Regions from separate parts of the Neptunicella sp. genome, predicted to be linked through region 3. Evidence: predicted binding sites of a transcription regulator. Region 3 holds the regulator's gene; each other region holds the start of a gene.

What was found. Region 3 encodes LexA, which represses DNA repair genes until DNA is damaged. Its sites were predicted from a motif close to TACTGTATNNNNATACAGTA; they were not measured.
Region 1: the regulator LexA is predicted to act here: its motif matches at 5,971-5,990, upstream of uvrD (DNA helicase II).
Region 2: the regulator LexA is predicted to act here: its motif matches at 2,863-2,882, upstream of dinB (DNA polymerase IV).

Annotation. Positions count from the first base shown of each region.
Region 1 is NZ_JBLWWF010000022.1:157-11,278, reverse strand. Features, by position in the region: gene ACTD55_RS16005 (protein-disulfide reductase DsbD) at 1-799, opposite strand, end outside; gene cutA (divalent-cation tolerance protein CutA) at 824-1,144, opposite strand; gene ACTD55_RS15995 (TlpA family protein disulfide reductase) at 1,226-2,143, opposite strand; gene ACTD55_RS15990 (PLP-dependent aminotransferase family protein) at 2,277-3,710, shown strand; gene ACTD55_RS15985 (FxsA family protein) at 3,784-4,299, shown strand; gene ACTD55_RS15980 (peptidylprolyl isomerase) at 4,319-4,594, shown strand; gene ACTD55_RS15975 (DUF1801 domain-containing protein) at 4,623-5,027, shown strand; gene ACTD55_RS15970 (MerR family transcriptional regulator) at 5,105-5,461, shown strand; gene ACTD55_RS15965 (carboxymuconolactone decarboxylase family protein) at 5,536-5,928, shown strand; gene uvrD (DNA helicase II) at 6,042-8,210, shown strand; gene ACTD55_RS15955 (GGDEF domain-containing response regulator) at 8,259-9,497, shown strand; gene ACTD55_RS15950 (sensor domain-containing diguanylate cyclase) at 9,524-10,492, shown strand; partial or broken gene ACTD55_RS15945 (TSUP family transporter) at 10,592-11,122, shown strand, end outside.
Region 2 is NZ_JBLWWF010000003.1:216,212-227,333, forward strand. Features, by position in the region: gene ACTD55_RS03665 (family 16 glycosylhydrolase) at 1-2,771, shown strand, start outside; gene dinB (DNA polymerase IV) at 2,897-3,955, shown strand; gene ACTD55_RS03675 (M17 family metallopeptidase) at 4,035-5,588, shown strand; gene ACTD55_RS03680 (leucine-rich repeat domain-containing protein) at 5,754-8,411, opposite strand; gene ACTD55_RS03685 (glycoside hydrolase family 9 protein) at 8,958-10,709, shown strand; gene ACTD55_RS03690 (glycoside hydrolase family 43 protein) at 10,732-11,122, shown strand, end outside.
Region 3 is NZ_JBLWWF010000025.1:23,449-34,570, reverse strand. Features, by position in the region: gene ACTD55_RS17055 (COX15/CtaA family protein) at 1-240, opposite strand, end outside; gene ACTD55_RS17050 (hypothetical protein) at 254-808, opposite strand; gene ACTD55_RS17045 (SURF1 family protein) at 798-1,529, opposite strand; gene ACTD55_RS17040 (DUF2909 domain-containing protein) at 1,541-1,750, shown strand; gene ACTD55_RS17035 (cytochrome c oxidase subunit 3) at 1,812-2,693, opposite strand; gene ACTD55_RS17030 (cytochrome c oxidase assembly protein) at 2,713-3,264, opposite strand; gene ctaD (cytochrome c oxidase subunit I) at 3,268-4,860, opposite strand; gene coxB (cytochrome c oxidase subunit II) at 4,871-5,980, opposite strand; gene lexA (transcriptional repressor LexA) at 6,308-6,931, opposite strand; gene ACTD55_RS17010 (substrate-binding periplasmic protein) at 7,063-7,806, opposite strand; gene plsB (glycerol-3-phosphate 1-O-acyltransferase PlsB) at 7,974-10,409, shown strand; gene ACTD55_RS17000 (substrate-binding periplasmic protein) at 10,659-11,122, shown strand, end outside.

The sequences.
Region 1 (11,122 bases), on a different contig from region 3:
GAACAATTAAAATGGCCGGATGTTGCAGAGCGGCTTGGAACTGTACGCCAGCGGAGGCCACAATAAGGCCTAATATGGAGTACGTTACGGCCATGCCTTGTACATAAATAAAACTTAAACTAAAGGCTTTCGCTGAACTGATCTGTTTACCTTGCCCCAGTACGATAGCTGATAAAATTGGATACATTGGAAACACACAAGGTGTAAAGGCCAACAATATTCCCAAACCTAAAAACAGTAATAATGTGTAAGCCAGATTATCGCCACGGGTGAGTTGTTCCGCTAAATCAAATTGCTGTGATTGATTCGCGGAGGTGGTTGATGTGTTGGTTGTGGTTACGTCACCCTTGCTGGGTGTCACCGCTTGTAAATACACTACTTTGGTTGTTGGTGGATAACACAGGCCAGCATCTGCACAACCTTGATAGCGTATTTTAACCACTCCATCCTGTACGGACTCAATGACTGGATAGTGAATATCCACTTGCTGATAAAATACTTCTGATTCGCCAAAAAATTCGTCTTCGTGCTTAATCCCGGCAGGAAATACAGGATCACCGAGTTGGGCGTCTTTCACTACGGTTTTAAACTGTTTTTTATACAGATAATAGCCATCGGCAATCTGCCAGCTCAGGGTAAGTTGATCGCCCTGTTGAGTAAAATCAAACTGGAATGCCTGATCGACTGGCAAAAACTGGGGCTCTTCACTGAACATATCCTGTAACGGATCACTTGTCTGAGCCAGACTAACGCAACAGGTAAAGAGTAAACTAGTAATAAACAGGCGTAACAAGGTCATATCGGAAATAGTCTCTTAATCTAATTATTTTAATGAATCACGGATCCAGTCCAGGTAAGCATTACTGCCGTTGGCCACATCCAGTATTAGCCATTCCGGGACATCATAAGGATGTAATCTGATGACTAACTTAAATAAGTCATCTATCAGTTGATGTCGGGTCTTGAAAACCAGCTGGATCTCATTGTCCTGTTGAGTTTCATTTTGCCATAAATAAACCGATTCAACCTTGTCAATTATATTCACACAAGCTGCTAATCGTTGATTAACAGCGGTATGGGCAATTTGTGTGGCAATGGTTTTATCTGGACATGTACATAGCGCAATACAAAACTCCGCCTTCATTGACCTGCTCCATAAGTGATTCATTTCACCGTTGTAGCATTTTTATAACCATTAACGCCATATTAGGGTTAAAAACAGGCGCTAGGGTAAATAGGCTGCCAATTGCTGTTTAACGTGCTGTAAGTCAGTTAACTCTTTGATACGTAACAGTTCCTTACCTTGTTTAATCACAATTAATTGTGGTATTTGGGTGATACCAAAAGAGAAAAACAGATCGCCCGAATCATCCAGCGAAATGGGATGCTGAATATGATACTTGTCGATGTAGTTGTTTAGATCCTTGGTTTCGGTCCAGATATTGTTGACCACGCCTCGCAAGTTTAACTTGGGGTACTCGGCAAATAATTGATTAATATTTTGCTGGCCAACAATACACGCTTGTGACATTGCGGGACGAGTTTTTTGCAGATACCAGTCACACCAGGTAGCGCTAAAAAATAATAGTGTTGGTTGTTCACTATCAAGCGAAATAGTGCTGTTATGGCCGTCTTTATCGGTCAGTAAGATAGGGGGTAACTGGCTAGCTGAACCGGCCGCCAGTAGTTGAATTTTTCGATCCAGCTTAGCATCAGCCTCGTGACCACTATGCACTACCCGACCTTGTTTATTAATCAATATATGATAAGGCGTACCGACAAAATTTAATGATTGAGCCAGCGAATGATCGCTATCCAGAGCGATAGGCATGGTTAAACCAAATTGTTTAACCACATGCTGTATATCGTTACGAGTTTCATTAATATCAATATCGACTGCAACGACCTGTATTTGATCGCCATATTGTTCCTGCACATGCTGAAAATGGGGCATCTGCTGCATACAAGGCTGACACCAACTGGCCCAAAACTTTAAGTACAGTGGTTTGCCATCTGCATAATCCGCCAGCGTTTGCGGACTGGCGTCCATTAACCTGATCTGAGCTTGTTGAATGTCAAATTCGCTGGCCTGTGCAGGTGTGAACAATACAACCAGCAAGAAAGAAAAGAATACATGTTTCATAATAAGCCTCACCGACCGTTATAAAAGGCCAGTATGGCACTAAATAACGGATTGTCAGATAGTCTAGTTAGTTGCTAAATAATAGTCTGCAGGTTAAATTGGTTTGGTAAAAGTGCCAATTATAGATAAATGTATGGAACCAATTTTAGAGTTGGAATTAAATCTAGCCGAACTCAAGCGTGGTGAGTTGCTGGATTCACTGCATCGACAATTATCGACTGCCATTATGGACGGACGTTTAAAAGCGGGTTTGCGTATGCCGGCAACTCGCAAATTAGCTCAGAGTTTAGCTGTTTCCCGTAATACCGTGATTGGTGTTTACGATATGCTGGTTAGTGAAGGCTATTTATACAGTCAACTTGGAGCCGGAACTTTTGTGGCGGATGTTTCCCTACCCGCAGTCAGCTCAACTCCGGTTCAGTCAATTGACCCTCGCATTAATGATTATTGGAACCACCCTGTCAGATTCGATGTCGAGTCAGGAGTACAATCTCAATGGGACTTCTCCGTCGGTAGTCCGGACTTGAGTGAATTTCCGTTTAGTGTTTGGCAACGGTACATTAATCGCCAAATTCGATTGCAGTCAAAAGGCCTGTTAGCGGCTCCTGATCCACAAGGTCAGGCTAATTTACGTCAGGCTATCGCTGGTTTTGTCTCCCATTCCCGAGCTGTTGCGTGCCATGTTGGGCAAGTACTGGTTACCACGGGGGCCCAGCAAGCCTTTGATCTAATTGCACGTATTTTGGTTAAAAGTGGTCATACTCGCATTGCCATGGAAGATCCCGGTTATCCAATGGCACGCATGGCTTTCTCGGCAGCCGGTGCACAGATAATCCATATTCCGGTGGATGATGAAGGGATCGTGGTGTCGGACATTCCCGCATCGGTTAATATTGTCTATGTCACACCTTCGCATCAGTTTCCAACCGGTGTCGCCATGTCTGCTGCGCGTCGAGCTCAATTACTGGCCTTAGCTGCGCAGCACAATATGGTGATTATCGAAGATGATTATGACAGTGAATTTCGTCTTACCGGCCCACCGATTGATGCTTTGCAAACTCATGATCGACATGCCAGCGTGTTTTATGTTGGAACTTTTTCCAAATGTATGTTGCCAGATATACGCTGTGGTTTTGTTGTCGCACCAGACTGGGCCATATCGGCATTAACCACCGCTAAACAGCAAACTGACTGGCACAATCCGGTGGTGACACAAGAAGCCTTGGCCCAATTTATCGTGCAGGGTGAGCTGTTGCGGCATATTCGCAAAATGCGGCGGGTTTATCGACAGCGTTACGAGGCCATTGTGACTAGTCTAAACGCATTGGCTGACCGCAAAGCCCGGCCATTGCCTATTTTGGCCGGCGTGCATGTGGCAGTGGCGGTAGAGAGTCAATGGTCCAGTAAGGAAATAGTGATACGCGCCAAACAGGTAGGGATCAAACTGCATAGTGCCAAGGAATTTAGTACAGGTAACTATAATCACAAACTGTTAGTGTTAGGCTTTGGTCATATTAGCCAGCGGGCGATTCCCGCGGGGATTGAGAAACTGATCAACATTTTGTAACGATTTGCGGGCTTGGTATTGGGTTATTTAGTGCCATAACGTTTAAATACACCTTTAAAGCAGGAAACCAATTTTGGGAAAATTGTTTATTTTATTCGCGATACTACCTATCGCAGAAATTGCCTTACTCGTGAATGTGGGTGAGCAAATAGGCGGTTGGAATACCGTGGCTATTGTCATTATTACCGCTGCCATTGGTTCATATCTGGTACGTCAGCAAGGTTTGGCAACGCTGTTTCAGGCTCAAACTAAAATGCAAAGTGGTCAGATGCCGGGTCAGGAAATGGCTGAAGGATTGTTGCTGGTCATTGCCGGTGTGATGTTGGTGACGCCCGGTTTCATTACTGACACCGTCGGTTTTTTGTTATGTCTGCCTGTCACCCGTCCATTTATTGCTCGGGCTATCATGCAACGTATGCAAGTACAAATGGTGAATAATATTAACCGTCAGCAACAATCGGGTTTTGGTGGGCAGTTTCATGCTGATTTTCAGTCGCCCCCACCGTCACAGCAGGATGGCGATATTATTGAAGGGGAATATGAAAACAAAGATGCCCCCGATCGCGATAAGCTAAACAAGCCAGATTGAATTTAAAAGAGAAATAGCGATGAAAGCCTGTGCCTGTCATATATTGGTTAAAACCAGACAAGAAGCGGAGAAAATTAAAAGCCTATTGGATAAAGGCGGTAATTTTCACGATTTAGCTAAAAAACATTCACTTTGTCCTTCCGGTAAAAAGGGTGGGGATTTAGGTGAATTTGGCCCAGGCAAGATGGTAAAAGCGTTCGATAATGTGGTGTTTAAAAAGCCCATATTACAAGTACATGGGCCAATTAAAACACAATTTGGTTTTCATCTGATTAAAACGTTGTATCGGAATTAACTTGATAAGCAAGTGTCAGCACCAGAGTATGAATGAGCAGGTTAAAACCAAGTTTGCCACTTATCCTGCGCATATTCGGCCACTGATGTTGAATCTTCGCGAGCTTATTCTCACTGTCGCTAATGAGCTTGAAATAGGCGAAATAGTTGAGACCTTAAAATGGGGTGAGCCAAGCTATATTGCTCAACATGGTAGCACCATCCGGATTGACTGGAAGGCAAAGCAACCGGATCAATACGCCCTTTATTTTAACTGCAATAGTTCATTGGTAGAGACATTTAAACAGCGTTATGGCGAGTTGTTTAATTATCAGGGGAACCGAGCCATTATTTTTAGGCTGGATGATCATATCCCCACCGCACCGTTACAGCATTGTATTCAATTATCGCTTCAATATCATAAGGTTAAGCATTTACCATTATTGGGTGTTTAACTTTGTTTTATATCAACCCATATTATGGGTTTTAGCTCTGTCCTTCAGGTATGACTAATACGGATGAATCAATGTAGATGAATATTCAGCGCTTTTCCCAATTGAGTAAGGTATCGGTTTATACCCTCAGATATTACGAGAAAATAGGCTTGTTAAAGCATATTCATCGAAATAGCAGTGGTCATCGCAGTTTTAGCCAGGCTGATCTTGACTGGATCGCATTTATTAAACGCCTTAAAGACACTGGCATGCCACTGCAAGATATTAAAACCTACGCCGATCTGCGTGAACAAGGCGATGCGACTCACTTTTCCAGACTTGAATTGCTGGAGCAACATACCAAAAACTTGCAAGCACGGATCGCCACCGATGTGGCACATTTGCAAAAACTGCAAGACAAAATTGACTATTACAAGCAACAAACCACCGATTAGCATGGGGTGTTGACTTAGAGTTTACTCGAGGTTGTAGAGTGATGTTTTTATATCCCACGACAACAGGAGTAACAATGAGTAATCAACGTTTTCAATCTGGTTTGAACAAATTACGCGAAATCGATGGTAAGGCAGGTGAGCAGGTTATTGAAAGTCTGGCCAGCATTGCCCCTGATTTGGCAAAATACACCATAGAGTTTCCGTTCGGGGATATTTATCAACGGCCGGGACTGGATTTGAAAAGTCGTGAGCTAGTCACTGTAGCGGCGCTGACGGCATTAGGTCATTGCCAACCTCAACTTAACGTGCACATCAATGGTGCTTTAAATGTCGGTTGTCAGCCATCAGAGATTATCGAAGTCATAATACAGATGGCGGTTTATGCCGGATTTCCAGCCGCTTTAAATGGAATGTTTGTTGCCAAACAGGTGTTTATTGAACGACAGATTATCCCCGCTTCAGATTAATTCGTGTTTATTGTTGCCGACGCTGCTCGGCACACGCTACTTCCCTGTAGATATAACCAGTATTATTGGTATACTGCCGCTATTATTTTTCCCTAAAAAAATTGGGTAGTGGGATGGATGTATCGGCTTTACTTGATCAACTAAACGAAAAGCAACGAGCGGCAGTGGGGGCGCCCGCCAGTGATATGCTGGTATTGGCCGGTGCCGGTAGTGGTAAAACCCGTGTGCTGGTACATCGTATTGCGTGGTTGATGGAAGTCGAAGGTATATCACCGTTTGGTATTTTGGCGGTCACCTTTACCAACAAAGCCGCCCGTGAAATGCGGGGTCGTATTGAAAGCTTGATGGGGACTCGTTTACAAGGACTGTGGATGGGGACTTTTCATGGGATTGCGCATCAATTATTACGCCGTCATCATCAAGAAGTGAATTTACCTGAGAGTTTTCAAATTCTCGATTCCGATGACCAATATCGCCTGATCAGGCGGGTATTAAAAGCCCTTAATCTGGATGAAAAGAATTGGGCACCCAAGCATGTACAATGGTATATCAACGGCAATAAAGACGAAGGATTACGCCCGCAAAATATTGAAACTCATGGTGATTATCAGCAAGCCAAAATGCGTGATATTTATCAAGCTTACCAGCAAACCTGTGATCGCTCCGGTTTGGTGGACTTTGCCGAATTGCTGCTACGTGCATACGAATTATGGGTCAATAACCCTCATGTATTACAGCATTATCAGCAACGCTTTCGCGCCATTTTGGTGGATGAGTTTCAGGATACCAATAACATTCAATATGCGTGGCTACGGCTGCTGGCCAGTGACAATCACAATATGATGATTGTCGGTGATGATGATCAATCTATTTATGGCTGGCGCGGTGCCAATGTAGAAAATATTCAGCATTTTTTACGGGATTTTAAAGGCGCCAGTACAGTTAGGCTGGAACAGAATTATCGTTCCACCGGTACGATTCTCAAGGCCGCTAATACCGTGATCGATAATAATCAGGGGCGCCTGGGCAAAGAGTTATGGACTGATGGAAATGACGGTGAGTTGATTTCATTGTATGCCGGTTTTAATGAGCTGGATGAAGCGCGCTTTATTGTCGCGCAAATAAAACAATGGAGTGATAAAGGCGGTGCGTTAAGTGACTGTGCCATTTTATATCGTAACAATGCCCAGTCACGAGTACTGGAAGAATCACTGATCCACGAAGCTCTGGCGTACCGAATTTATGGCGGCACCCGATTTTTCGAGCGGCAGGAAGTTAAAGATGCGCTAGGCTATTTACGCATGATCAGTCAGCCGCTGGATGATGCCGCATTTGAACGAGTGATCAACACGCCAACCCGGGGAATGGGAGAGAAAACCTTATTGCAAATTCGCCAACAGGCGCGCGACGCCGACCAAACCTTATGGCAAACCTCGATACAGTTATTACAGGAAAAACGGTTGTCCGGTCGGGCTGCCAATGCTTTACAAAGTTTTATTGATCTTGTACATAAAATGCAGGCTGATGTGGCGGAAATGAATTTGGAACAGATTGCGGACCATGCCATCAAGTATTCCGGTTTACGTGCCATGTACCAGGCTGAAAAAGGCGAAAAAGCCCAAAGCCGCATTGAAAACCTGGATCAGCTCGTCACCGCCTGTCAGCAGTTTGAAATGCCCGAAGAAGCGGAAAATATGACGCCACTAGCGGCATTTTTAGCACATGCCTCTTTGGAAGCCGGAGATAATCAAGCCGATAGCCACCAAGATGCGGTGCAAATGATGACGATTCATACCGCCAAAGGACTGGAATTTCCACAGGTCTTTTTGGCCGGTGTGGAAGAAGGGATGTTTCCCAGCCAGATGACCAATGATGAACCGGGCCGGATGGAAGAGGAGCGACGCCTTTGTTATGTGGGTATGACTCGCGCCATGCAAAAGCTGACAATTAGTTATGCCGAAAGCCGTCGTTTATACGGGCAAGATAAATACCATACCGTGTCTCGATTTGTGAAAGAAATCCCGTCCGAATGTATTGAAGAAGTCCGGTTGCGCACAACCGTTAGCAGACCCATGCAAAACCGTTTTCAACCTGCTACATCACACTCAGCTTTCGAATCGACCGGTTTTCAGTTAGGGCAGCGGGTATTGCACCCCAAGTTTGATGAAGGCACCATTTTAAGTTACGAAGGAAGTGGCGAGCATGCCCGGGTTCAGGTAAATTTTGATAGTGTCGGGAGTAAATGGTTAGTGGTTGCCTATGCGCGCTTAAGTTCAATTTAATCTGACTGCACTACACTTATTTAATTAATCTATTAAAATTAGATACTTATGCCCCAAAAAGTTCTGGTGATTGAAGATAGTTTGACGAGCACGAAAGTGTTGCAAAAAGTCATCCAAAAGGCTGGCTATAACGCGGTTTGTGCTAGTAGTTTGTTTCAGGCTAAACATCTTTTTGATCAAAGCATGCCGGAAGAATTTCTGTGTGCGATTGTTGATTTTCATTTGCCCGATGCCCCCAACGGGGAATCCATTGATTTCACCATCGAGGCTTACATTCCTACCATTGTCGTCACGGGTCGCGAAGATGAAGAAACGCGCAGTGTTATCATTGCCAAACGTATTGTGGATTATTTTACCAAGGGTAACAGTCAGTTTTATGAGTATCTGAGTCGTTTATTAACACGTTTGGAGCGCAATAAGCAGATTGGTATTTTGGTGGTTGAAGATTCCAGAGCTGAACGCAACGCCACTATTGCCTTATTGCAGCGGCATAACTTTGTTACCTATGCCGCCAGTAATGTTCAAGATGGTTTGGCGCAAATCAAGCAGCATAAACAAATCAAGTTGGTTATAACCGACGATGACTTGCCCGATATGAGCGGCATTAAAATGGCCGAAACCTTACGTCAGACTTATAGCAAAGAAGATTTAGCAATAATTGGCATATCTTACCAGGGGCGCCCAGGTCTCTCTGCCGGATTTATTAAAAGCGGTGCAAACGACTATCTTACCCGCCCTTACTGCCATGAAGAGTTTTTCTGTCGAGTAATTCAGAATGTAGAATATATCGAAAATATTGATGCCATTCAGCGCGCAGCCAATACCGATTATTTAACCGGTTTACCCAATCGACGTTATTTTTTTAGTAAGGTGAATAGCATCTTGCAATCTCCCCCTGTGGAGATGTCTTGCGCTTTACTGGATATTGATTATTTTAAAAAAATTAACGACAGTTATGGCCATGATGCGGGAGATGAAGTGCTTAAGGCCTTGGCACAAACCCTTTTGAAGCACTGTCAGCAATATCAGATTGCTCGGTTGGGCGGTGAAGAATTTTGCATTTTTATGCCTGATCTGGCACTTGTCGAGGCGAGTTTGTTTATTGAAAAATTGCGCCAAAAGGTTGAACAACTGAGCATTCCTTTCGCTAATAAGTTGCTACAATGCACTATAAGTATTGGCTTAACCGATCAGTATACGGGTAGTATTGATGATATGTTATTGCGTGCCGATAAACTGTTATATCAAGCTAAAGCTCAAGGACGAAACCAGTTAGTTACTGATTAAACCATTAAAAGGCAGGAATGTTCAGTATGCAGCCACCGGAAATACCCGAAGATGAAGAGGCAAGATTACACAGTTTAAATGAACTGAATGTACTGGATACGCCTCCCGAAGAACGTTTTGATCGCCTGACTCGCTTGGCTAAACGCATGTTTGATGTGCCCATTGCACTGGTTAGTCTGGTGGATAGAGATCGACAATGGTTTAAGTCTTGCGTGGGGTTGGATGTGAATCAAACAGCGCGGGATATTTCCTTTTGTGGTCATGCCATTTTAGGCCACGGTGTATTTGTGATTAACGATGCATCACAAGACGGGCGATTTGCCGACAATCCTCTGGTTACAGGCCCTCCCTACATTCGTTTCTATGCAGGCTGTCCACTCAAACATAGTGATGGTAGTAAATTAGGTACGCTGTGCCTGATTGATGATCGGCCCCGAATACTAAGTCGCGATGATATTATTGCCCTGGAAGATTTGGCCGCGATGGCCGAGCAGGAATTGATGGCAGTTCAGCTTGCGACCATGGATGAATTAACCGGTATTTCCAATCGCAGAGGCTTTATTAATCTCGCTGAACAAACTCTGAAAATGTGCATTCGTGAAAAGCAGTCGGTCTCGTTAATTTATTTTGATTTGGATAACTTTAAGCAAGTGAATGACCAGTTTGGCCATGCCGAAGGCGATAAAGCCTTAAAAGCATTTGCCCATATCATGCGAGAAACATTTAGAGACTCAGATGTTTATGGCCGCATCGGTGGTGATGAATTTGTGGTGTTACTCGTGAATACGTCGCAATCATTAGCTGAAGAAACCTTAGTCAGATTAAATCAGGCATTGGCAGATTATAATGCCAATACAGCTCATCAATATGAGCTATCCTGCACGTCCGGATTGGTCAATTGTGCTGCCGAGGCTGATACCTCTATTCAGTCCATGCTGGATGAAGCTGATAAGTTAATGTATGACAAAAAACAATCCCGGAAAAGCAACCACTGACCGGATTGTCATCATAATGTAACTCATACGTTTTAGTATCCGCGCCATTAACGATATTGGCAGATTGGCTATTGGAGGCGTTGTCTGGATATTTTGATTGTGTCCATTGCTGCATTATGTGCTGCTGGATTGACGCTGTTTTCCGGATTTGGTTTGGGCACCTTGCTAATGCCGGTTGTGGCACTGTTTTTTCCGCTGGATATTGCCATCGCGATCACTGCTATGGTGCATTTGGCCAATAATGTATTCAAGGGGGCGTTATTTGCCCGCCAGACTCATTGGACAGTGTTTTTCACTTTTGGCCTCCCAGCAGTGTTATTTGCCTTTATCGGTGCCTTTATTCTGGAATATTTATCCACCGCGCCCCCTTTGTTTGAGTATTCATTGGCTGATGCTACCGTGCAGATCGTTGCGATAAAAGCATTGGTGGGTATTTTGATTATTGGCTTTGTGCTACTGGAATTGTCTCCACGTTTTAATGCTATCCAAATGCCTTCTCGCTATTTGCCTGTTGGTGGTGCCTTGAGTGGTTTTTTTGGTGGACTATCTGGACATCAAGGGGCTTTCAGAAGTATGTTTTTATTAAAATCCGGTTTAACTAAGCAGCAATTTATTGCGACCGGTGTGATG
Region 2 (11,122 bases), on a different contig from region 3:
GGACCTATGGACGCTTTGAAATTAGGGCTAAATTGCCATCTGGACAGGGAACGTGGCCAGCGATCTGGATGTTACCTACCGATTATGTTTATGGTGCGTGGGCAGCTTCTGGTGAAATTGATATTATGGAAGCAGTCAATTTAAAAGTTAGTTCTGATGAAGCCGGTGTGCCTGCAAATACTCCCGAACGTCGCACTTATGGAACCTTGCATTATGGTGGTGTCTGGCCTGGTAATGTGTCTTCGGGAGCTCCTTATAAGTTACCCGAAGCCGTTAATCCTGCCGATGGATTCCATGAATATGCACTGGAATGGGAAAAGGGGGAAATACGCTGGTATGTAGATGGAGTCCATTTTGCCACCCAACGTGACAGTGGCTGGTACAGCCAATATAAAAATGAAGAAGGTTTGACCGTTAATGGTGATGAAGATGCGCCATTTAATCAGCGTTTTCACATGTTACTTAATTTGGCTGTAGGCGGTGCTTGGGCCGGTAACGTTAATCAGAAAGGAATTGATGAATCGGTATTCCCGCAAACCATGCAAGTGGACTATGTGCGAGTCTATGAATGCTCGGTTAATCCCAATGAAGGAACTGGTTGCGCCACAATTGACGACAACGCCACGGTGGTGGAAGGTAATCAGCCTCCGGAAATTGTTAACCCTGAAACCGGCTTTGGTCAGGAATCAGTATTTAATTTGTATATTGATCAACTGGCTGATGGATTAACGTTCGAAAGTTATAATCCGGATGGCAGTATTACTATCAATGAACAAGCACAAGACGGCCATGGTAACGTGGTCAATATTGATAAAACCACGGCTAACGGTAATGTCTTTTTTTCCTACCCACCCAAAGTTGATGTAGCGCGCTGGCAGGAATTTGGTGTATTAACATTTGATCTTAAAGTAAATAGTGCCGATTTAGGTACTGAACTACTGGTTAAACTGGATAGTGGCTGGCCTGCTGTAAGTGATTATAGCGTGCCATTGCCAAGTACAGGTGAATGGGCTCAAGTTAGGATCCCTATTGCAGACATTGTGGCTGCAGGTAATCGTTATGCACCCGGAAATTTTGTTAACTTGGCATCAGTAGCCAATCCGTTTGTAGTGGAACCTACAGGTGCGATGAACTTCAGTATTGACAATGTGCGCTATGAATTTGATTTGAGTCATGCTGATACGGCGACGATTTTTGACGATGAGGATCACGTCCCCTTTGGTATCAATAAATATGTTGCCAATGGCAGTGTGGAGATTGAACAAGTGGCGGCAGGTGATGGAAATCATGGTCAGGTTAAGCAAGTTACGTTTAACACCAATGAATCAGTGGTGTATTTCCAGACGATGCTGCAACGGGATTTAACCCCACTTAAATTAGATTTAAGTGCATTCAGTTATATTGAATTTGATCTTAACGTTGTGGCAGATCCGCGCGCCGATCGTACCTTTATGGCCAAGATGGATTGCGGTAGCCCTTGTGGTTCAGGTGACTATCCTATCGCTGCACCGGACATTGGTGTGTGGACACATTATAAAATCCCTGTGGTGGATTTGGTTAATAATCCGGGTTCAAGTTTGAATGTGTTTCAGGTCGATACGCCATTAGTGGTCTTCCCTGCGTGGGGCAATCAACAAGGCGTGATCATGCAGGTAGACAATGTGCAACTCACAAAAGGCGGTGAGGTAGTACAGCCACCGCCGGTACCCACTGATGAGTTGGTCGTGTTTGATGAATCGCTGGCGCAGGGTTGGAGCCTTTGGGATTGCTGTGCCAATGCCAGTGTTACGCAAATAAATGACCCTGATGAAAATCATGGGGAAGCGATTAAAGTTGATTTCTTTGGTCCTTCTGGCACCGTATCTGGTCTATTTTCCAGCTCGGTGGTGGATTTAACTCAACTGACCAATGGCACTTTGGAATTTGATTTAAAACTGGTGCAACAACCTGATGACCTGACCGCACCAATACTACTGAAGGTTGAAGCGCTCAATAGTAGTTTTGCGCAATTTGAATTAAATCAAAGCCTGCAAGGACAAGATGCACAACTAGGACACTGGCAACACTTTACCTATCAATTATCTGATTTAGCGGCAGCGGGTCTGGATTTATCACAGGTTAAAATTGTAATGATTTTCCCAGCTTGGGGACAGGCCATGGGCGCGGTTTATCATCTTGATAATGTCGTATTTCGCTCAAATGATGGCAGTTCATTAGACAGTGATAGCGACGGAGTTGTTGATGATAATGATTTATGTCCCGCGACCATTCCGGGAGCTGATGTAGACGCAAATGGTTGTGAAATTATTCCAGCTGATACCGATGTTGATGATCTGTGTCCAAATACATCTGCGGGTGTCAGTGTCGATGCAACTGGTTGTGAAACCATCATTACTGATGCGGATAACGATGGTGTTGAAGATAGTGTAGACCAGTGTCCTAATACACCAGCAGGGACAGCCGTGGATGCAACTGGTTGTGCAGTGCCAACCAACAGCTTGACTGGATTTGTGCAAACCAGTAACAGCACATTGTATTTTTACGCCAATAATAACGATTGGGCAATTGTTCATTATGAAATTAATGATGGTGGTCCATTAAATGTAGGAATGAATAATGTAGGTGGTCAGAATATCTGGGAGCTGAATGATCTTAGCCCCGGTGACGTCATCAGCTATTCATTTACGTATTGGACCAATGATGGTCAAGGGGGTGGGGGAGCAACTGATACTGCTGTCCAGACTTATACGGTTATCACTCTACCAGAGTAACGGTTTAAAAAGCCTGCCGGAAGCAGGCTTTTTTATTGGTATCTGTATATGTCTTTTTTACACTTGACATTATGATGAATAAACGCAAAATAACTGTATTAATGTACAGTCATTTGCGAGGCGGTATGCGCAAAATTATCCATATTGATATGGATTGCTATTATGCTGCGGTGGAAATGCGAGATAATCCTGATTATCGTAATGTGCCATTAGCGATTGGTGGGGCTAGTGACAGACGTGGAGTTATTTCCACCTGCAATTACCAGGCTCGACAATTTGGTGTGCGTTCAGCCATGGCAACTGCGCATGCGCTAAAGTTATGCCCTGATCTGGTATTGATTCCAGGCCGAATGGACTTATATGTGCAAATATCCAAACAAATCCGTGAAATATTTCAACGTTATACCGACGTTATTGAGCCCTTATCACTGGACGAAGCCTATCTGGATGTCAGCGAATGTAACTTGTTTGGAGGCAGCGCAACCTTAATAGCAGAGGATATTCGCCGCGCTATTGTTAACGAAACCGGCTTGACTGCATCCGCAGGAGTCGCGCCCTGTAAGTTTGTGGCAAAAATTGCCAGCGATGAAAACAAACCCAACGGTATTTGTATTGTTAGCCCGGATAAATTGGATGATTTTGTTCGTCAGCTGCCGTTGGGCAAAATTCCTGGAGTAGGTAAGGTGACGCTGGAAAAGCTGAACAGGATGGGATTATTTCATTGTGAAGATGTGCGTCGGTATCCTTTTGATAAACTGCTCAAAGCATTTGGCAAGCTCGGACCCGTGCTATGGCAGCGCAGTAAAGGTATTGATGATCGGCAAGTGACGACTAATCGGAAACGCAAGTCGGTGGGAGTCGAAACTACGTTGGCCGAAGATATTCATACCGAACAACAATGTTGGGCATTGATTGAACAGCTGTACCCCAAATTGGAAAAGCGCCTTAAAGCAGTAAGCCATAATCTGGCCATTCACACACAGGGTATTAAACTCAAGTTTAGCGATTTTCAACAAACCACGGTTGAGCTGCGTTATAGTCATCTGGATAAAGCCTTTTTCCAGTCATTGTTATCCGAGGCACTGAGTCGCCGAGCTGAACGAAGTATTCGGTTGGTAGGATTGCACGTTGCATTGCCCAATGACGCAGAAACTTTACAGTTAGAGTTACCTTTGGCCGGATAAATTAACCCATCTATTTGCGAGCTATAGTTATTTTCTGCCACAATCGAATATCACCAATCAGTCAATTTCGGGATAAATAATGGCATTTCCAACTCCGTTATGGGTAAAAAATCTGGATCAGGCAATTGAACAACACAGTGACTGGGATGGCATTATTGTTATTGCCCCTGAATCTTCAAATTATCGTCATCCCAAACTAGCTCAAATTATTGAAGCACATAAAAAACTCGATGCCCGTGCTGGTGTTGAGCCTGTGCTTATTACGGATCCTGATATTGCCGGACAGCGATTAATTTACGCGCCTAGCGGCAATTTATTACGTGATTATGACGACGTACGTCGTTTTGCCGATGCGGGTAAAAAAGCCATCGTTATTGCACGTGATGCAGGCATGCTCAAGCCTCTGCTCGTAGTGGATAAACTGCAACATAATCCATTATATGAACATGCGTTAGAAGTGACTTATTTGGCCATGTGTCAAGCGCTTTGGCAGCCACTTGAGGCACGCGAGAGTATTGGTGAAAACAAGGTTGAGCCGGTGGAGAGCATTGGTTTGTTTTCTGTAAAATCATTGGATCTTGAATGGCTTAGCGCAACAGAATCGGGACGGCGTTTAGCGCGTGATCTATGTGGTACTGAACCGGAAAGAATGGCCCCTCCCAAATTTGCGGACTATTGTGTAGAAGCGTTTGCCGATAGCTCAGTTAAAGTGGACGTTTTGGGAGACAATGACAATCTGGTTGAAGACTATCCATTGTTGTCAGCGGTCGCCCGTGCTTCTATTGGTGTCAAACATCATCATCCACGGGTGATACGACTAGAGTATTGTGCTGAAGGACCAATCGAGAAAACATTAATGTTCGCCGGTAAAGGTGTGACTTATGATACTGGGGGAACAGATTTAAAAACCGGTGGCCATATGGCCGGCATGAGTCGTGATAAAGGAGGGGCTGCCGCAGTCGCTGGTTTTATTAAAACAGCATCGTTAATCAAACCTAAAGGATTGAAAATTATTGCTGAGCTTGGTGCTGTCAGAAATAGTATCGGCTCAAATGCTTTTGTTGCTGATGAAATTATTCAAAGTCATGCCGGAGTCAGAGTTAGAATTGGTAACACCGATGCAGAAGGGCGACTGGTGATGGCTGATTTGTTATCACATCTGCGCGAGCAAGCGTTGAACGAGAAACAGGTCGAAATGTTTACCGTGGCAACATTAACCGGGCATGCGGCTCTGGCAATGGGGCCATATACTGCACTGGTTGATAACGGTGTCGCCCGCGCCCATGGTTGTTCCACCCGATTGGCCGCTACGGGCGATATATGGGGCGATCCCAGTGAAATATCCCGCTCACGTCGCGAGGACTTTCACTTTATAAGACCTCGTACCTTAGCCGATGATGTGTTATCCAGTAACAATGCCCCATCTTCAGCGACGAGTCGTGGTCATCAATTCCCGATGGCATTTTTAACGGTAGCCTCAGGGCTGGATCAGCATTGCATTAATAGCCAGAATCCACTTGCTTATACGCATATTGATATCGCCGGCAGCGGTGTGGAAAGTGGCGATTGGCAACACGACGCACCCACCGGCGTGCCGGTAGTGGCATTATCGGCAAGATATTTTAAAAATTAAAATTGATTATGCTCTTTTTTGTTTTTAAGTTTTTACAGTGATTTTTTGTATATTTTGAACATTTAACTATACATCAATTTCTTTAAAGTTTAATTCTTAGGATCGGTTCTACTCTTACTAAACAACTGAAAAGACGTATCATTGATACGCCTTTTCAGAATGGAACTAATTGTTACAATGTGCGGGCTTTTGCAAGGTATATAAATTACTCAACGTTGTTTCTAATGTATCCAACTGATCACAATCAATATCTTCATTCCCTGATAGATATAAATAACGCAAGGAAGTCAGTCCCATTAGAGGTGACAAATTACTTATCTGATTATTCCTGAGGTACAAGCTGTAAAGGTTAGTCAGTCCGGTTAATACTGATATATCGCTAATTGAATTAGAACTTAGTTCCAAATAACGTAAATTCGTTAAATCTGATAAGGACGATATATTTGAGATGTTATTGTTCTGCAAATTTAGATCATCCATATTTTTTAAAAATGCTAATGATGAAACATCACTAATATTGTTACTATAAAGATTCAAACTGGTTATATTAACGAGTTGTTGTATCCCATCTAAATTTTCAACTTGATTATAATTACAGCTGAAATAGCTAATGTCGGCGATATCGGTAGAGGTATTATTAATACAATTTAGTAAATTACTATCTACAAATAATGTTTTATCTACAGGTTGTTCTACACAATTGTAGTAACGTTTTATTTCGGTCTCATCTAATGTCTGTTCCAAACTATCTAAGTCATCACATAATACTAGTGTTAACGAACCTAGATCTAAACTTTTTAATGCGGTTAAATTAAATAAGGCATCAATGTTTGAAATCTTATTGGTATTATTTAAGGATAAGACTTCTAATGATGTTATTTGTTTCAGAGGACTAATATCAGTTAAGTTGTACATGTTTGACAGATCCAGGCTTTTAAGTTCTGCCAGTGTCGTCAGGGCATTAATATCTTCTACTTGCTGTAAACCTTGTAAACTAAGTGTATCTAGATTAGTTAATGCTGATAGATACGAGATATCAGTGAGATTATAGTTTCCAGATAAATCTAGATTAATTAATGATTTTGCTGAAGCTAGTTCTTCAATTGTTGTTAAGTAGCTATAACTTAAGTTGAGATCTTGGACTTTTGTTAAGCTTTCAAAGTCCAGCATACATTCATTTCTACAACCTTCTAAATCAAGGTTTTGTAAACTTACTAAATTTTCTAGGGCGGAAATATTATCTAACGAGTTAAAACTTGCGTCCAAATAGACTAGATTGGTTAATTCTGCTAGTGGTAGTAGATCAATGATACCGCTATATATCTCACTAATATTTAATGTTGTTAAACTAACTAATGTTTTTAACGGTGATAGGTCATCCAAGGTAGTATTAAACGATAAATCAAGTTCCGTTAATTTAGCTAAATTGCTGAGAGGATTGATATCTCCTAAGCGATTATTATGGCTGATATCTAATGTTTCTAATTCTACCAATGGTGTAATAAATGCAATTGTTGCAGTATTTATATTTGCAGCATTTAAGTGCTGTAACTTAGTAAAGTCAGCGATGGTTGATAAGTTGGTAATATTTCGGTTATGGCTAATATCCAGATTAACGAGATTAACTAAACTACTTATTTCACTGAAATCGAGTTCATAGCCACTCGCAATTTCTTGAATGTTGAGTGTTTGCAAATTAACTAAATCGTTTAGTGCAGTTAAATCATTGGTGTTTATATGACTAATATCGAGCGAAGTTAAATTGGATAATAAACTAACAGCACTTAAGTCACTGATATTATTGTTACTGCTAATATTTAAAGAGGTAAGCTGGGGTAAAGATGTTAAGAAGCTGAGTGAATTGAAATTAGAACCAGCTGACGCTACATTTAGCTCGGATAACTTAGTGAAACTAGCCAGTTCTTTACTGTTTAACAAATTATTTTTACTGACATCAAGTTTAATAAGATTGGGTATTTGTAGTTGGTCGAAGTCAATATTGGTGTAATAGTAATAATAACTATCCAACTTTAGCTCACTGAGGTTAAGAGACTCTAGCAGTTGTAGGTTATTTAGAATTGATGAGACACTTTCACCAGTGCTAGGGCTCTGAGTAGCTATATTGTTTCTAGATAAATCTAACGATTTTAATGCTGTGAGCTTTGATATAGCGGCTATATCTTCGATTTTATTGTCTGCCAGATTTAATGACTCCAGTTGAGTCAACGTGCTAAGTGATTGTATATCGATAAGCTGTGCGTTATTGATTGAGAGGCTCTTTAGATGGTTGAATACATTTAAATCGATAGTTGATTCAATCGAAATCGAATCACAATTTATGTTTTCAATACCAATATCAAGATCTGATATATTCTGAAGACATTTTTTTAATCCATAGTCAGAAAAAGAGTCAACTGACACCGGTTCAAAGGCATTCACTGCTATATCTAAGTTTGCTGTAGTTGTTGCACTATCGTTATCGGTTACGGTTAATTTAAATCCTATGGTTTCGTCGCTGGTAATACTTGGAGCAACAAATTTTAATTCAGCGCTATTACCTATAATTTCCGTTACTGTTGGCCCGCTAACTTGCTCCCATTTGTAATCAGTAATACTACCGTCTGGATCAGAAACTTCAGCCGTGTATGTTACTTCCTCACGTTCATAAATAGCGTCAATGTTCATATTGACTATCGTTGGAGCTTGGTTTGTGGGTTGTGTAGGGGACGATCCAGAACCGGTGTTATCACCTCCAGATCCACAAGCGGTTAATAGTAACGCTATGGTGCTCGCTAAGTAATGTGAAAAACGAACTGTTTTCATTAAAACCTCATAATAATCAATAGTATAAAATAGAGATTTATAGAAAAACAGTACTTACCTAAGCCGCTTACTCGAATGAGTAAGACCAAAGGAATAATCCATTATTCGATATAAATCCATTTGTTGGGAGCTAAGCTTAATGTAATAAAATTACACTGACAACCCTGTATGCAACTTCAGGAATACTTGGATTTTGCCTATTATTTTTGATAATTCGATACTTTCGAGCGGAATACATTCACTGGACAAAATATGCTCGCTTGACACTCGGTGTATACCTTCAAGCTGGTTCAGTTGTTGCTCCGTTTATTCACGCCTTCATTATTCGTACTTATTATTGGATGTACGTGATCAAAGATAGGGTGTTTTTCTCGTTAAACCTATCTCTGCTATTGTTTATTGACTATAAATAATGGTTTGTTAATTTTTTGTGCATAAAAACAGATAAAGCAATCCATATCGACTAATTTCATAAGGGATTTAGTTTGAACATGTCGTTTATTTCCCTTCTAATTTAGCCACTTTAGGATACCGTTGGTAAAGCTTATGCGTACATTAAATCTGTTAATGATCAGTTCCAGTCTATTGTTAAGTGCATGTGGTGGTGGAGAAAAAGCGACGACTGCGCCGGTTGTTCCTCCTGTTGTGCCACCACCGGTAGAAGCTGTTCATAATTTGATTCAATTGAACCAGTTGGGTTTTTTAACCGGTTCAACCAAAATCGCGGTGGTACCGGCCAGCTCGGCCACAACATTCAAACTGGTATCTGTGTCCGATGGTGCTGAAGTGTATTCCGGTCAGTTATCAGCCGCAGCCGAATGGGCGCCCGCTAATGAGAGTGTCAGTATTGCCGATTTTTCTGACTTTGCCATTGCAGGTCAATATCGTCTTGAAGTGGATGGATTGACGCCCTCTAATCCCTTTGAGATCGGTGATCAGGTGTTTAGCGCGGTGCATGATGCCGCATTAAAAGCCTACTATTTCAATCGTGCTAGCACGGAATTGTTATCTGAAAATGCTGGAAACTATGCCAGAGCGGCGGGGCATCCCGATACTCAGGTTAAAATTCATTCTTCGGCAGCCTCAACAGAGCGCCCGGCAGGCACTGTCATATCTGCACCGAAAGGCTGGTACGATGCGGGTGATTACGGCAAATATGTAGTGAATTCGGGGATTTCGACCTATAGCCTGATGATTGCCTACGAGCATTATCCGCAATTTTATGCACAGCGGGATTTGAATATTCCCGAATCGGGAGACTCAGTTCCGGATATTCTGGATGAGATTAAATGGAATCTGGACTGGTTGCAGGCCATGCAGGATCCAGCCGATGGTGGTGTTTATCATAAATTAACCGCATTGAGTTTCGCCGGTATGGTGATGCCAGCAGAAGCCACCGCACAGCGTTATGTGGTGCAAAAAGGCACCGCCGCCACCTTGGATTTTGCCGCCACTATGGCAGTAGCAAGCCGAATTTATCAAGATTTTGATAGTCAGTTTCCAGGTTTGGCCCAACGATACCGTGATGCAGCGATCAGTGCCTGGCAATGGGCACAACAACATAACAATGTGGCGTATCAACAGCCTGAGGATGTATCAACCGGAGCTTATGGTGACCAGCATTTTGAGGATGAATTCGCCTGGGCCGCAGCCGAGTTGTACTTGCTGACGAACGAAACATCGTATCTGGATAAATTTAAACAACTCGATGTTGCTATCTCGGTACCGAGTTGGGGGAATACTTCTGCATTAGGTTATATCTCGTTGCTGGCCAACGGGCACGAGTTATTAGCCGAGACAGATTATCAGGCGTTTAGTGCTAAATTAACCGCGTTAGCTGATGCTATTGTCGAGCAATATCAACAGTCTGCCTATCAGGTCGCGATGCAGAACAGTGACTTTGTTTGGGGAAGTAATTCAGTGGCGCTGAATAAAGCCATGCTGTTATTACAGGCACAACATTTAACCGCAGATCAAGGTTACAAAAATGCCGCTATCGGCTTGCTGGATTATGTATTGGGGCGTAATCCCACGGATTACTCCTATGTAACCGGCTACGGCAGTAAAACCCCGATGCATATCCACCATCGTCCGTCAGAAGCCGATGGTGTTGTTGAACCGGTGCCCGGTTTCATTGCCGGTGGTGCTCAGAATGGTCAACAGGATGGATGTGCTTATCCTTCTGACTTGCCGGCTAAATCCTATCTGGATGATGTTTGTAGCTATTCAACCAATGAAATCGCGATTAACTGGAATTCCCCTCTAGTCTACGTATTAGCTGGACTGCAAACACAATAACGTTTTTGGAACAATAATAACGATGCAAAATACCAAATATATTCGCCGGTTAGCATGGATGCTAGTCGGTTTGAGCTTGGCTGGATGCCAACCTGAGACGCAGCAGACAAGTACTGCAAATCAGGCAACCACCACAACGCAGTCAGCGCGTTTTAACTGGTTTGAATACCAAGGCCACGACAGCGTTTTTGAACAACCATTGACAGAAAATGAATTCCAGAACCCCATTGCTGCCGGGTTTTATCCGGATCCCAGTATTACCCGTAAGGGCGATGACTATTATATGGTGAATTCTTCATTTGCTTATACGCCGGGACTACCGATATTACACAGTCGTGATTTGGTGCACTGGCAGTTGATTGGCCATGCACTAACTCGCCCTGAACAACTTAAAATGGATAATTTGCAAATAT
Region 3 (11,122 bases):
CAAGGTGCTAGCGAAGTAGCGATGGATCATTTCATTCCATGCTTTATGGGGTTCGACTGGATGGTCTGGAAAGGCTTGTTGAGCGGCTTCAAGGTGCTCGGTTTGCTGAGGAACGGTATAATGGCCATAGCAGCCTGGCCAGTCGGGACAGCCTAAGCCGGCATCGGTTAGACGGGTGTATGCGCCAAGTATAATAACGACATACGCCAGCAAGATACTAACCAATACCATCTTTTTCACGAGACTTGCTCCCTTAGCCAATCCGGGAAAGCTTCAACAGCTTCTTAATGTCGGCTAGTATTTCGCGGCTATGCATTACCGCTTGTTGTTGTTCTTGCTGCAAATCATAACGAAGAATGATGTTTTGCAGCGTGTCTACAACAAAAATACCATCTGTCGCGGTATCTTTAAATACCTGATTGATACTTTGTTCAGTTGTCTGCAAGACTTTGAGATTAGGCATTAATTTGAGTTGTTCCACAGCCTCTTTATCACTGGTTCCGGTAACTAAAACCAGCGAATTTACGCGCTCATTTTCACGACCCAATGCTATCCAAACTTGATTTAAACTGTATAACGCATTTTGACAGGATTGTTCACATTGAGCGGGCATTACATAGATGATGCGCCAAATGGCAGGGGCGGTGTCACTCGGATAGAGTGAGGTCATATCCAACACCGGATCAAGCAATTGTCCTTTGTTTGTAACGCCTTTATTAAACCAGTCAAACTCTAATGCTAACTTGGCTAATATTACTGGAAGTAAAAATATCACCGCCAGTATTAGCATGCTTTTTTTATTGTTCATTATTTACATCTCTATTTTTGCGCATTAATGCAACGACAAATACCACCACTAAAGCAATGGCTAAACCAAACCACTGGATGGCATAGGCAATATGTTTTTCGGCAGGCATTACCACAGCTTGCCACTTTCTGATCAGTGGTTGTGTTGAATCAGGCGTGGCTAAAATGACCATTGGTAAAAGGGTAATTGCGGATAAGTTCTGCATTACGGTGAGATCAAGCTGTTGAATTCTGACCGGCCAGTGAGTAGCGGATTTAACCGTTTCACTTATCATCGGATTAAGTGAGGGTAATGCCACAATGCCATTGACCTTTTGCAAGCCCTTTGGCAGTTGAAATTCAGGCAAACTGTCACGATTACCGTTTGCCGGCAACCACCCTAAGTTGACCGCTACGTTGCCACTATTGGTGTTTAGAATTCCCACTACATGGTATCCGGTACGGCCTTGTTCAACTCGATTATCAATTAAGAAATAGTGGGACAGGTCGAAATGTCCCGATGCGGTGACCGGATAGTCTCTAATATCACCACGTAAACTCAGTATGTCAGCCAAATTAATATCTTGCTGCTGTTTGCGCTGTTCGATTTGTTGCAAACGTAAGCGTTTTTGTTCTGCCCGATCCAGTTGCCAAAAGCCTAAACAAAGCAGGATGACAAAAGCGACTAAACTGATTAAGGTAGCAACAATGGGTAGCTTGATGTTGCCTTTGGCAATATTCATAAGGGGCTTATATGTTGATTAAAATCGTTGTTGGTGGATTATTATTACTAATGATATACAACCTGTTTCGTGCGATGTTAATCATGATCAAAGATGATCCTGATCAACCACCGATGAGTAAATTTATTGGTCGTCGTGTTCTTATCTCTGCGGCTATTATTGTCTTGCTGTTAATTGCCATTGCGACCGGACTTATCACTCCCAATCCACGTATGTTCTAGTTAAAAAAATACAATATAGAGACTCACCCCAGGGCTGAAATTATCAGCCCTGGGATACCAGTTAAAGAATATACACAAAGAAAAACAGCATTACCCAAACTACGTCAACAAAGTGCCAATACCAGCTGGCTGCCATAAAGGCGAATTGGTTCTTGGCATCAAAGTGGCCCTTTAGAATCCGGCAAAACATAATGATTAATAACAGCGTGCCTAGCGTTACATGTAAGCCGTGGAATCCGGTTAACATGAAAAAGGTATTACCATAAACACCGGACTGTAAAGTTAAGCCCATTTCTCGATAGGCGTGCACATACTCTTCTGCCTGTAAAAATAGAAAGCTAATACCCAGTAATATTGTGACCCCTAGCATGGTGATAAGCTTTTTTCTATTCCCCTGTTCCAGACCTGTATGGGCAAAATGACAAGTCACTGAAGAAACCAACAGGATAACGGTATTAATTAACGGTAATCCATACCAACCCATGGCTTCGGTTGTCGTGCCACCTGGGGTCGTTACAAGTGGCCAGATGGCCTCAAACCCAGGCCATAAAACTTCGTGTGTCATGGCGTTATTCGAAGCGCCACCTAACCACTGAGTGGAAATCACCCGGGCATAAAAAAGTGCACCAAAAAATGCCGCGAAAAACATCACCTCAGAGAAAATAAACCAGCTCATACCCTGACGATAAGAGCGACCTAACTGTCTGCTATGAATACCATTCATGGACTCATGAATTTGATCTTTGAACCACCCGATCAACATAAAAAACAGAATGGCTAAACCGGCGAGTAAAATCCAGCCACCATGGCCTTCTTTGCCTTTGGTTGCTTCAATAACAAAGTTACCGGCACCAACCGCCATTAAAAATAATGCAATTGCCCCCAAAATTGGCCATGGGCTTTGCGCAGGGACATAATATTTTTCGTATTGTTGTTCTGACATATTGTTCTCCATTACCCTTTTAATTCATTGCTACGGTTGGTTCAGTGACGTCATACAAGGTGTAGGACAAGGTAAAAAACGTAATATCATCCGGTAATTGCGGATCGATATAAAAACGTACCGGCATCATTGTTTCTTCACCGGCTTTCAATGTTTGCTGTTCGAAACAAAAACATTCGGTTTTATTTAAATACAGTGCCGCTAACCCCGGCGAAACGGAAGGAACCGCTTGACCGACTATATCCCGGTTAGCCGGGTTTTTAGCATAAAAGTCGACCTGATTAATTTCACCGGGATGGACTTTGATTTTTTGGGTTTGTGCCGAGAATTCCCACGGCATTCCGGTATTGGTGCGAGTAATAAATTCCACTGTTACCCAGCGGCTTTCATCAACAATTACACCATCATAACTGGCCGCGGTGTCATTGGTTTTGCCGTTAATACCTGTCACGTCACAAAACACGTCGTATAGCGGCACCAGTAAAAAGCCGAAACCAAACATGCCCACCACCACCAGCATAAGTTTGGTAACGGTTTTGCTATGTTTAGAAGGCTTATTAGGTGCCGTCATCGCTTATTTCACTTTCGGTGGTGTTTCAAAAGTATGATAAGGGGCAGGAGATGGAATTTCCCACTCTAGCCCTTCTGCACCTTCCCATACTTGATCTGATACAGGTTCGCCTTGTTTTTTACAGGCTTTAATCAGTAGGGTCAGGAAAATCAGTTGAGACAGGCCAAATGCAAAGCCACCAATACTGATCCATTTATTAAAATCGGCAAACTGCAGAGAATAGTCTGGAATACGTCTTGGCATTCCGGCCAGTCCAACAAAATGCATTGGGAAGAACAGTAAGTTAACTGAAATTAAAGAACACCAAAAATGCCATTTAGCCAGCTTGACGTCGTACATCCGGCCAGTCCATTTGGGTAGCCAGTAGTAGGCGGCTGCCATAATTGAAAAGATCGCACCGGTAACCAGCACATAATGGAAATGGGCAACTACAAAGTAGGTATCGTGATATTGGAAATCCACTGGCGTAAGCGCCAACATTAATCCTGAAAATCCACCGATGGTAAACAACACAATAAACGCCAGTGCGAATAACATGGGGACTTCAAAGGTTAACGATCCGCGCCACATGGTGGCAACCCAGTTAAATACTTTTACCCCGGTTGGGACCGAAATTAGCATCGTTGCAGTCATAAAGAATAGCTCCGCAAAAAGCGGCATACCGGTGGTAAACATATGGTGTGCCCATACGATGAAGGATAATAACGCGATAGACGCGGTTGCGTAGACCATTGAAGCATAACCAAACAAGGGTTTACGGGAAAACGTTGGGATTATTTGTGAGATGATGCCGAAGGCTGGCAAAATCATGATGTACACTTCAGGATGACCGAAGAACCAGAAAATATGCTGGAACATCACCGGATCACCGCCTCCAGCGGCATTAAAGAAGCTTGTACCAAAGAATTTATCAGTTAATACCATGGTGACCGCACCCGCTAACACCGGCATAACTGCAATTAACAGGAAGGCTGTTATTAACCAGGTCCACACAAACATTGGCATCTTCATATAGGTCATGCCGGGAGCACGCATATTAAATATGGTTACGATGACATTAATCGCTCCCATAATCGAAGAAGCCCCCATGATATGCACTGAAAATACAAACAAGGCGGTACTGTCATTACTATAAGTGGTTGAAAGCGGTGCATAGAATGTCCAACCAAAGTTAGGACCACCACCTTCCATAAACAGTGACGATAGCAGGATGATAAAGGCAAAAGGCAGGATCCAGAAACTCCAGTTATTCATCCGGGGTAACGCCATATCCGGCGCGCCAATCATTAATGGTACCATCCAGTTTGCCAGACCGGTAAAGGCTGGCATGACGGCACCAAACACCATAATCAGACCATGTACGGTCGTCATCTGATTAAAGAAATTTGGCTCAACAATCTGCAATCCGGGCTCGAATAATTCGGCTCTGATTACCATCGCCATGGCACCGCCAGTTAAAAACATAATAAAGGCGAACCATAAATATAATGTACCTATATCTTTATGATTAGTAGTATACAACCAGCGCTTAATGCCGCTGGGAGCATGATGTTCATGATGTTCGTCGTGTTGCAAATCGTCGGCTACGCTACTCATGATCTTTCTCCTATTGGCCTTTAATTACGGCATTAACATCTTTGGCTTGTACTGTGTCACCAGTGCTATTGCCCCAAGCATTACGTTCAAAGGTAATGACAGCGGCTAATTCTTTGAGACTAAGCTGTTTGCCAAATGCCTGCATCGCGGTACCACTAACACCATTTACGACCGTTTCTATGTGCTTGGACATGTTACCGGTGGCGATAGGACTGCCTTTTAAGGCAGGGAAAATACCCGGCAAGCCTTCACCATTACCTTGGTGGCAAGCAGCACAGGTAGATAGATACACTTTTTCACCTAACGTCATTAGTTCATCCATTTCCATATTCATTGCCAGTAATTTTTGCTCTTCTTCTTTGGCTTTGCGTTGGATAGCGGCTTGTTCATCAATCCAGGCTTGATATTCTGCTGGCTCTTTGGCAATTACGACGATGGGCATAAAACCATGATCTTTTCCACACAGTTCGGCACATTGGCCACGATATATGCCGGGCTCGTTAACTCGGGTCCATGCTTCGTTAATGAAGCCCGGATTGGCATCTTTTTTAATCGCAAATGCTGGCATCCACCAGGCGTGGATAACATCATCAGAGGTAATTAAAAAACGGACTTTTTTATTGGTTGGTACGACTAGAGGGCGATCGACTTCTAACAGGTAGTTATCACCTTTTTCCAACTTATTATGGATTTGATCTTGCTGGGTAGCTAAGACGGAATAGTACTCCACATCACTATCCATATATTTGTAGTGCCATTTCCACTGAGAGCCAGTAATAAGCACTGTGACGTCAGGATCGCTGGGATCTTCCATGGCAACGAGTGTTTTAGCGGCTGGGATGGCAATACCAATTAAGATAATAAATGGAATGATGGTCCAAACAATCTCCACTTTGGTACTTTCATGAAAGTTGGCGGGCTTAACCCCTCGAGATTTACGATGCATGACCATGGAATAAAACATGGCGCCGAAGACCACAACACCAATAACCACACAGATAATAAAAATGGTCATATGTAAATCGTAAACCTGCGCACTAATATCGGAAACCCCTTTGGTCAGGTTTAACCGCATATCATTAGCCAGCGCAGATGTAGACAATAAGGCAATTAAGGCCATCGCCCCTCTGAAAACACCTCTGTTCACGTGACATCTCCTCGTTAGGTAGAAATCATCGATCGACAAACCGCACACTAATTTGTCATATCGACATGATGAAACTTCACTTTTGTAAGTGATATTCCACTTTTTTGTTATGCATATGTAAATAAGAGTACAAGAATTACTCAATAAGGCGGTTGGCGTCCACCTTTTTATGCATAATTTACAACTAACTGATTGATTTTTGAACAAGTGTTAGTAATAACACAAAAAAGCTAACCTGTTGAGAGTTAAAACAAAGTTAGCTTGAAGAATTTTGGAAGGAATAAAAATTGAGCAGTGGGATTACATCCAGTCAGTATTGCGTATGACTCCTACGGCAATGCCTTCAATATCGAAAGGTTGTACGGAAAGGTCGACCTTGATTGGAGAAAACTCCTCATTCTCAGCATGTAATAAAACTTGACTACCTTTGCGCTCAAAACGTTTTACGGTGACATCTTCATCCACCCTGGCCACCACAACCTGACCATTACGAATATCTTTAGTGCGGTGTACCGCTAATAAATCACCGTCCATAATGCCAATGTCTTTCATACTCATACCGCTTACCCGTAATAAAAAGTCGGCACTCGGGTGAAACATAGCGGGATCGATTTTGTAATGGGTTTCAACATGTTCGTGAGCGAGAATAGGCTCTCCCGCTGCGACTCGTCCAACTAGAGGAAGCCCTTGTTCTTCAAGTAGTTCTTCTTCGCTATATTGAACTCTAATTCCTCGTGATGTTCCCGGTAGAATCTCAATCACGCCTTTTTTGGCGAGCGCTTTAAGATGCTCTTCTGCAGCATTAGCCGATTTAAAACCAAGTTGTCGAGCAATCTCGGCACGTGTGGGCGGCATGCCAGTTTCTGCCAGCGTGTCTTTAATCAGTTGCAAAATTTCTTGTTGTCTGGGAGTTAGTGGACGCATAAACAGCCTGTTTTTCTATACAGTTTCAAACAGTATATCCCGTTATATTTAAATCACAACTAAATTTGAGTATTACATTAATACCAATTTATGTGAGTCTGAAAAAGTGGCTTGTGTGCCGGTGTGATGACCTAGTCGGTTGTATAACGCATAACGTGGCGGTATAACTCGGTTTTACTCACCTTTTTATGGGCAGCAATCAACTTATCGATAGTGGCTAATGGAGTATCAATATTAGCAGCAAGCCAAGTTTGTTGTTTTAATTCGGGAATAATGTACTGCAAGGTGATTGAAGGTGGTGTATCAGCATGTTCATGAAACATCGCATTGACCGACTCGATATCATCAATCACTAAATCCACTTTACCTTTTTGTAATAGTTGCCATGATTCAGCGATGCTGGGAGTGATAATCAGATTAGTATCCGGTTTAAACCCCTGTTGTATCAGCCATTCAGTAGAAAAATCACCACGCTGCACTGCTGTCACATATTGCTTTGCATCATCTAAAGAGCCAATTTTAATCACTTGACTTGGTCTTGAAAGTGATACAAAACCCAATTGATAACTGGCGACGAATCCAATCCAGTGGAAATGGTGTTCGCGCTTTGGAGTACGAGCCATATTATAAATTAGTGTATTAGGCTGTGAGTCAGCAATATGATAGGCACGAGCCCAAGGATACACGTTAATATTGGCTTCGAAACCCGCATCGTCGAGGATTAGTCGAACTAATTCGGTGCTAATTCCGGCAACTTCTCCATCGATCAGTGTTTGATGGGGGGGCGATACTTCAGTAACAACAGATAGCGTCGGTAACGCGAAAACTGAATTCATCCAGCATAAAGACAACAACAGAATCGATTTTTTCAACATGTTTGCCAATGCTATTATGACGGTAAATAGAATAGTGCCATCATAGCGTATCCACTTATTTACACAATATAACGTTATAATGACTGTTGATTGTCGATTAATCTTCAGATTTTTCATGCCTTGCCATGCTATTCTATGGCGCAATTATTTAATGGAGTTTATTGGTTATGGCTTGGTTGCAACAGTTGTTTTCAGCAATCATTTCTATCCCGGCAAAGCTGCTTATTCGTACCAAAGTAGTTCCGGCAGATGTTCAGCAAGAATTAGGAATTGATCCACAAAAGCCGATTTTATATTTACTTAAAACCGAATCGGTTACCGATCGCCTGGCATTAAAAAATGCGGTTAAAAAGGTAGGCCTTGTCGATCCGGATGGGACGATTACGGTAGGACCACATACAATTTCTCGTTGTCTTTTTTTAGAACGACCTCAATCAGTATTTACTGATAAAGCAACGGCCAGTGATATTGCTCATACCTTCAAATTGTTATTTGAACAGCATCACTTAAATGCAGAACTTGATTTGCAAATAGTCCCAGTATCAACTTTTTGGGGTCGAGCACCCGGTAAAACCGACGCCAGTTGGCGGGCATTAATTGCTAATAAGGCATCACCAAATTGGTTACGTAAGATTTTTATAGTGCTGTTTTTGGGACGGGATAATTTGGTTTATTTTAGTAAAGCCGTATCGTCACAATACATGGCAAACGAGCATGGCTCTGATGAACAAATCGCACATAAATTGATTCGGGTGGCGCGTACGCATTTCCAGCGTCGTCGTCAGGCTGTTACCGGCCCAAGACAAATGGCTCGGGAACAAATAATTCAAGGTGTACTGGCATCAGAGTCAGTACAAGAAGCCATTGCTGATGAACAGCACAGTAAGAAGATTAGTCCAGAAAAAGCCAAAAAACGCGCCCAGGATTATGCCAATGAGATTGCCGGTGATTATCGTGAAGGGTTGATTCGGATAGCCGAAAAAATGCTGACCAAGTTATGGAATAAAGTTTATAACGGGTTGGAAATCAGACATGCAGAAAAAGTCCGCCAGTTGGCACAAAGTGGTCACGAAATTATTTATGTTCCCTGTCACCGTAGTCATATGGATTATCTGTTATTAACTTATGTCATTTATCATGAAGGACTAATGATCCCGCATATTGCGGCGGGGATAAATCTCAATTTCTGGCCAGCAGGACCTATTTTCAGACGGGCCGGTGCATTTTTTATTCGCCGCAGTTTTGCCGGTAATAAGCTATATACTGCAGTGTTTCGCGAATATCTGGAACAGCTATTTAATCGTGGTTATTCGGTAAAATATTATCCTGAAGGAGGGCGCAGTCGCACCGGGCGTTTATTACCGCCTAAAACCGGTATGCTAGCCATGACAGTACAAAGTATGTTTAAAGGACTGAAGCGACCTATTAGCTTGGTGCCGGTGTACATTGGTTATGAGCACGTTATGGAAGTGGCCAGTTACTTAAAGGAATTACGTGGCAAAGACAAAAAGAAAGAATCTTTTTGGCAAATTTTTTCAGCGATTCGCAAATTGAAAAATTATGGCACGGGGTACCTGAATTTTGGTGAGCCAATTAATTTGGGGCAGTTTATGGATAAATGTCAGCCAGACTGGCGTGATGAAGTTTTACAGAATCCAGATAAAAAACCGACTTGGCTGACACCGATGGTCAATAAATTGGCTACTGATGTGATGCAACGAATTAATCAGGCAACCGCGGTTAATGGCATGAATTTAATCTCATTGTGTCTATTGGCGGCGGATAAACATGCTTTGACCGAGTCTGAATTACACCAATGTCTTGGGGATTATCTACAACTACTGCAACAAGCTCCCTATAGCCAACTGGTTACCCTGCCTGAAAATTCCGCCCATTCATTGTTGGAACAAACACTCAGCTTGGATAAATTCACAGTCCAGGACGATAGCTTTGGACGGATTATTTCGTTGAACGAGCCCGCCGCGATAGCGATGACGTATTACCGAAACAATATTTTGCACTTATTCGTGATCCCCGGTTTGATTGCTGCGATGGTGATTGCTAATAACGGGATGCAGAAACAGCAGATTATCGACCGGGTAGCTTTATTGTTTCCCTTACTGAAAAAAGAGCTGTTCATGTATTTGGATGCATCGCAAGCTCAACAACTATGTGTCGATATGATTGAGTCCATGCGAGTAACGGGTCTTTTGCAGCAAGATGAAGAAACTATATTGCCAGCCGCTCGTTCCAGTTCGCAATATTTTTCATTAATGATGCTTAATCGTTGTATTCAAGAAACGTTGCAGCGTTATGCCATCGTATTAACGCTGGCCGAAACAGGAGACAAGCTCAGTCGTTCGGAATTAGAAAAGCAAAGTATCCGTTTTGCCGAAAGATTAGCAACATTGCATGGTATAACCGCCCCCGAGTTTTACGATAAGAATGTGATTAGCGCGTTAATTAACGCCATGCGAGAGATGAAATTACTGCACAATGACGAGGAAGGGATGCTCACGCATACTGAGCAAAGTCATTGGTTGTTGAATGAGCTAAGTGGCTGGTTAGTTGCGGATGTAGCCCAAAGTATCAAGCTTGGTTAGTTATCTTGGCTATTTAATAACTAATTGAATTTAATGTAAATAATCATTTTTTCATGCACTAGCATCGGCCAAATGTAGTTGACTACCTTTTTTACAAAGCGTATTAACATGGTTACGAAATTTTGTTTTCAGCCAGAGGTTGGGTTGTTAGTAACGAATTTAACAGGTGCAAAACTTAAGCTGTTTGGCAATGCCAAAGCGTGGAAGTGGCTCCTGTGCCTGATGTGTGGGTTATTTTGCGGCGCCGGAGTGGCTAGTGAGGAACCGGTGCAGCCTATTTTTACACTTAACTATCCGGTCAATAGTAGTAATCCCATTTATCGTCTTCAAGATCTTTACATTCAAGACGTTGTGCGTCTTGCGTTTCAGCAATCTGGAGTTGCGCTTGATTTTCACAACGTACCTATTCCTACCTTGCCGCAGAGTCGCAGTATTAGTCTGATCCAGCAGGGAGTCTATGACGTGCATTGGATGGCGACCAGTCAGGAGCGTGAGAAGCAATTATTACCTGTCCGAATTCCCCTGTTTAAGGGATTAATCGGTTGGCGATTGATGTTTGTACATCAGGACAATGTAAAACGGTTTGCAGCTCTTGAAACAAAACAGAATTTACAGAAATTGACTGCTGGGCAAGGAAGAGACTGGCCGGATACCAAGGTGCTGGAAAGCAATGGTTTCCGTGTATTTAAGGCGACTACTACGGCTGGGTTGCT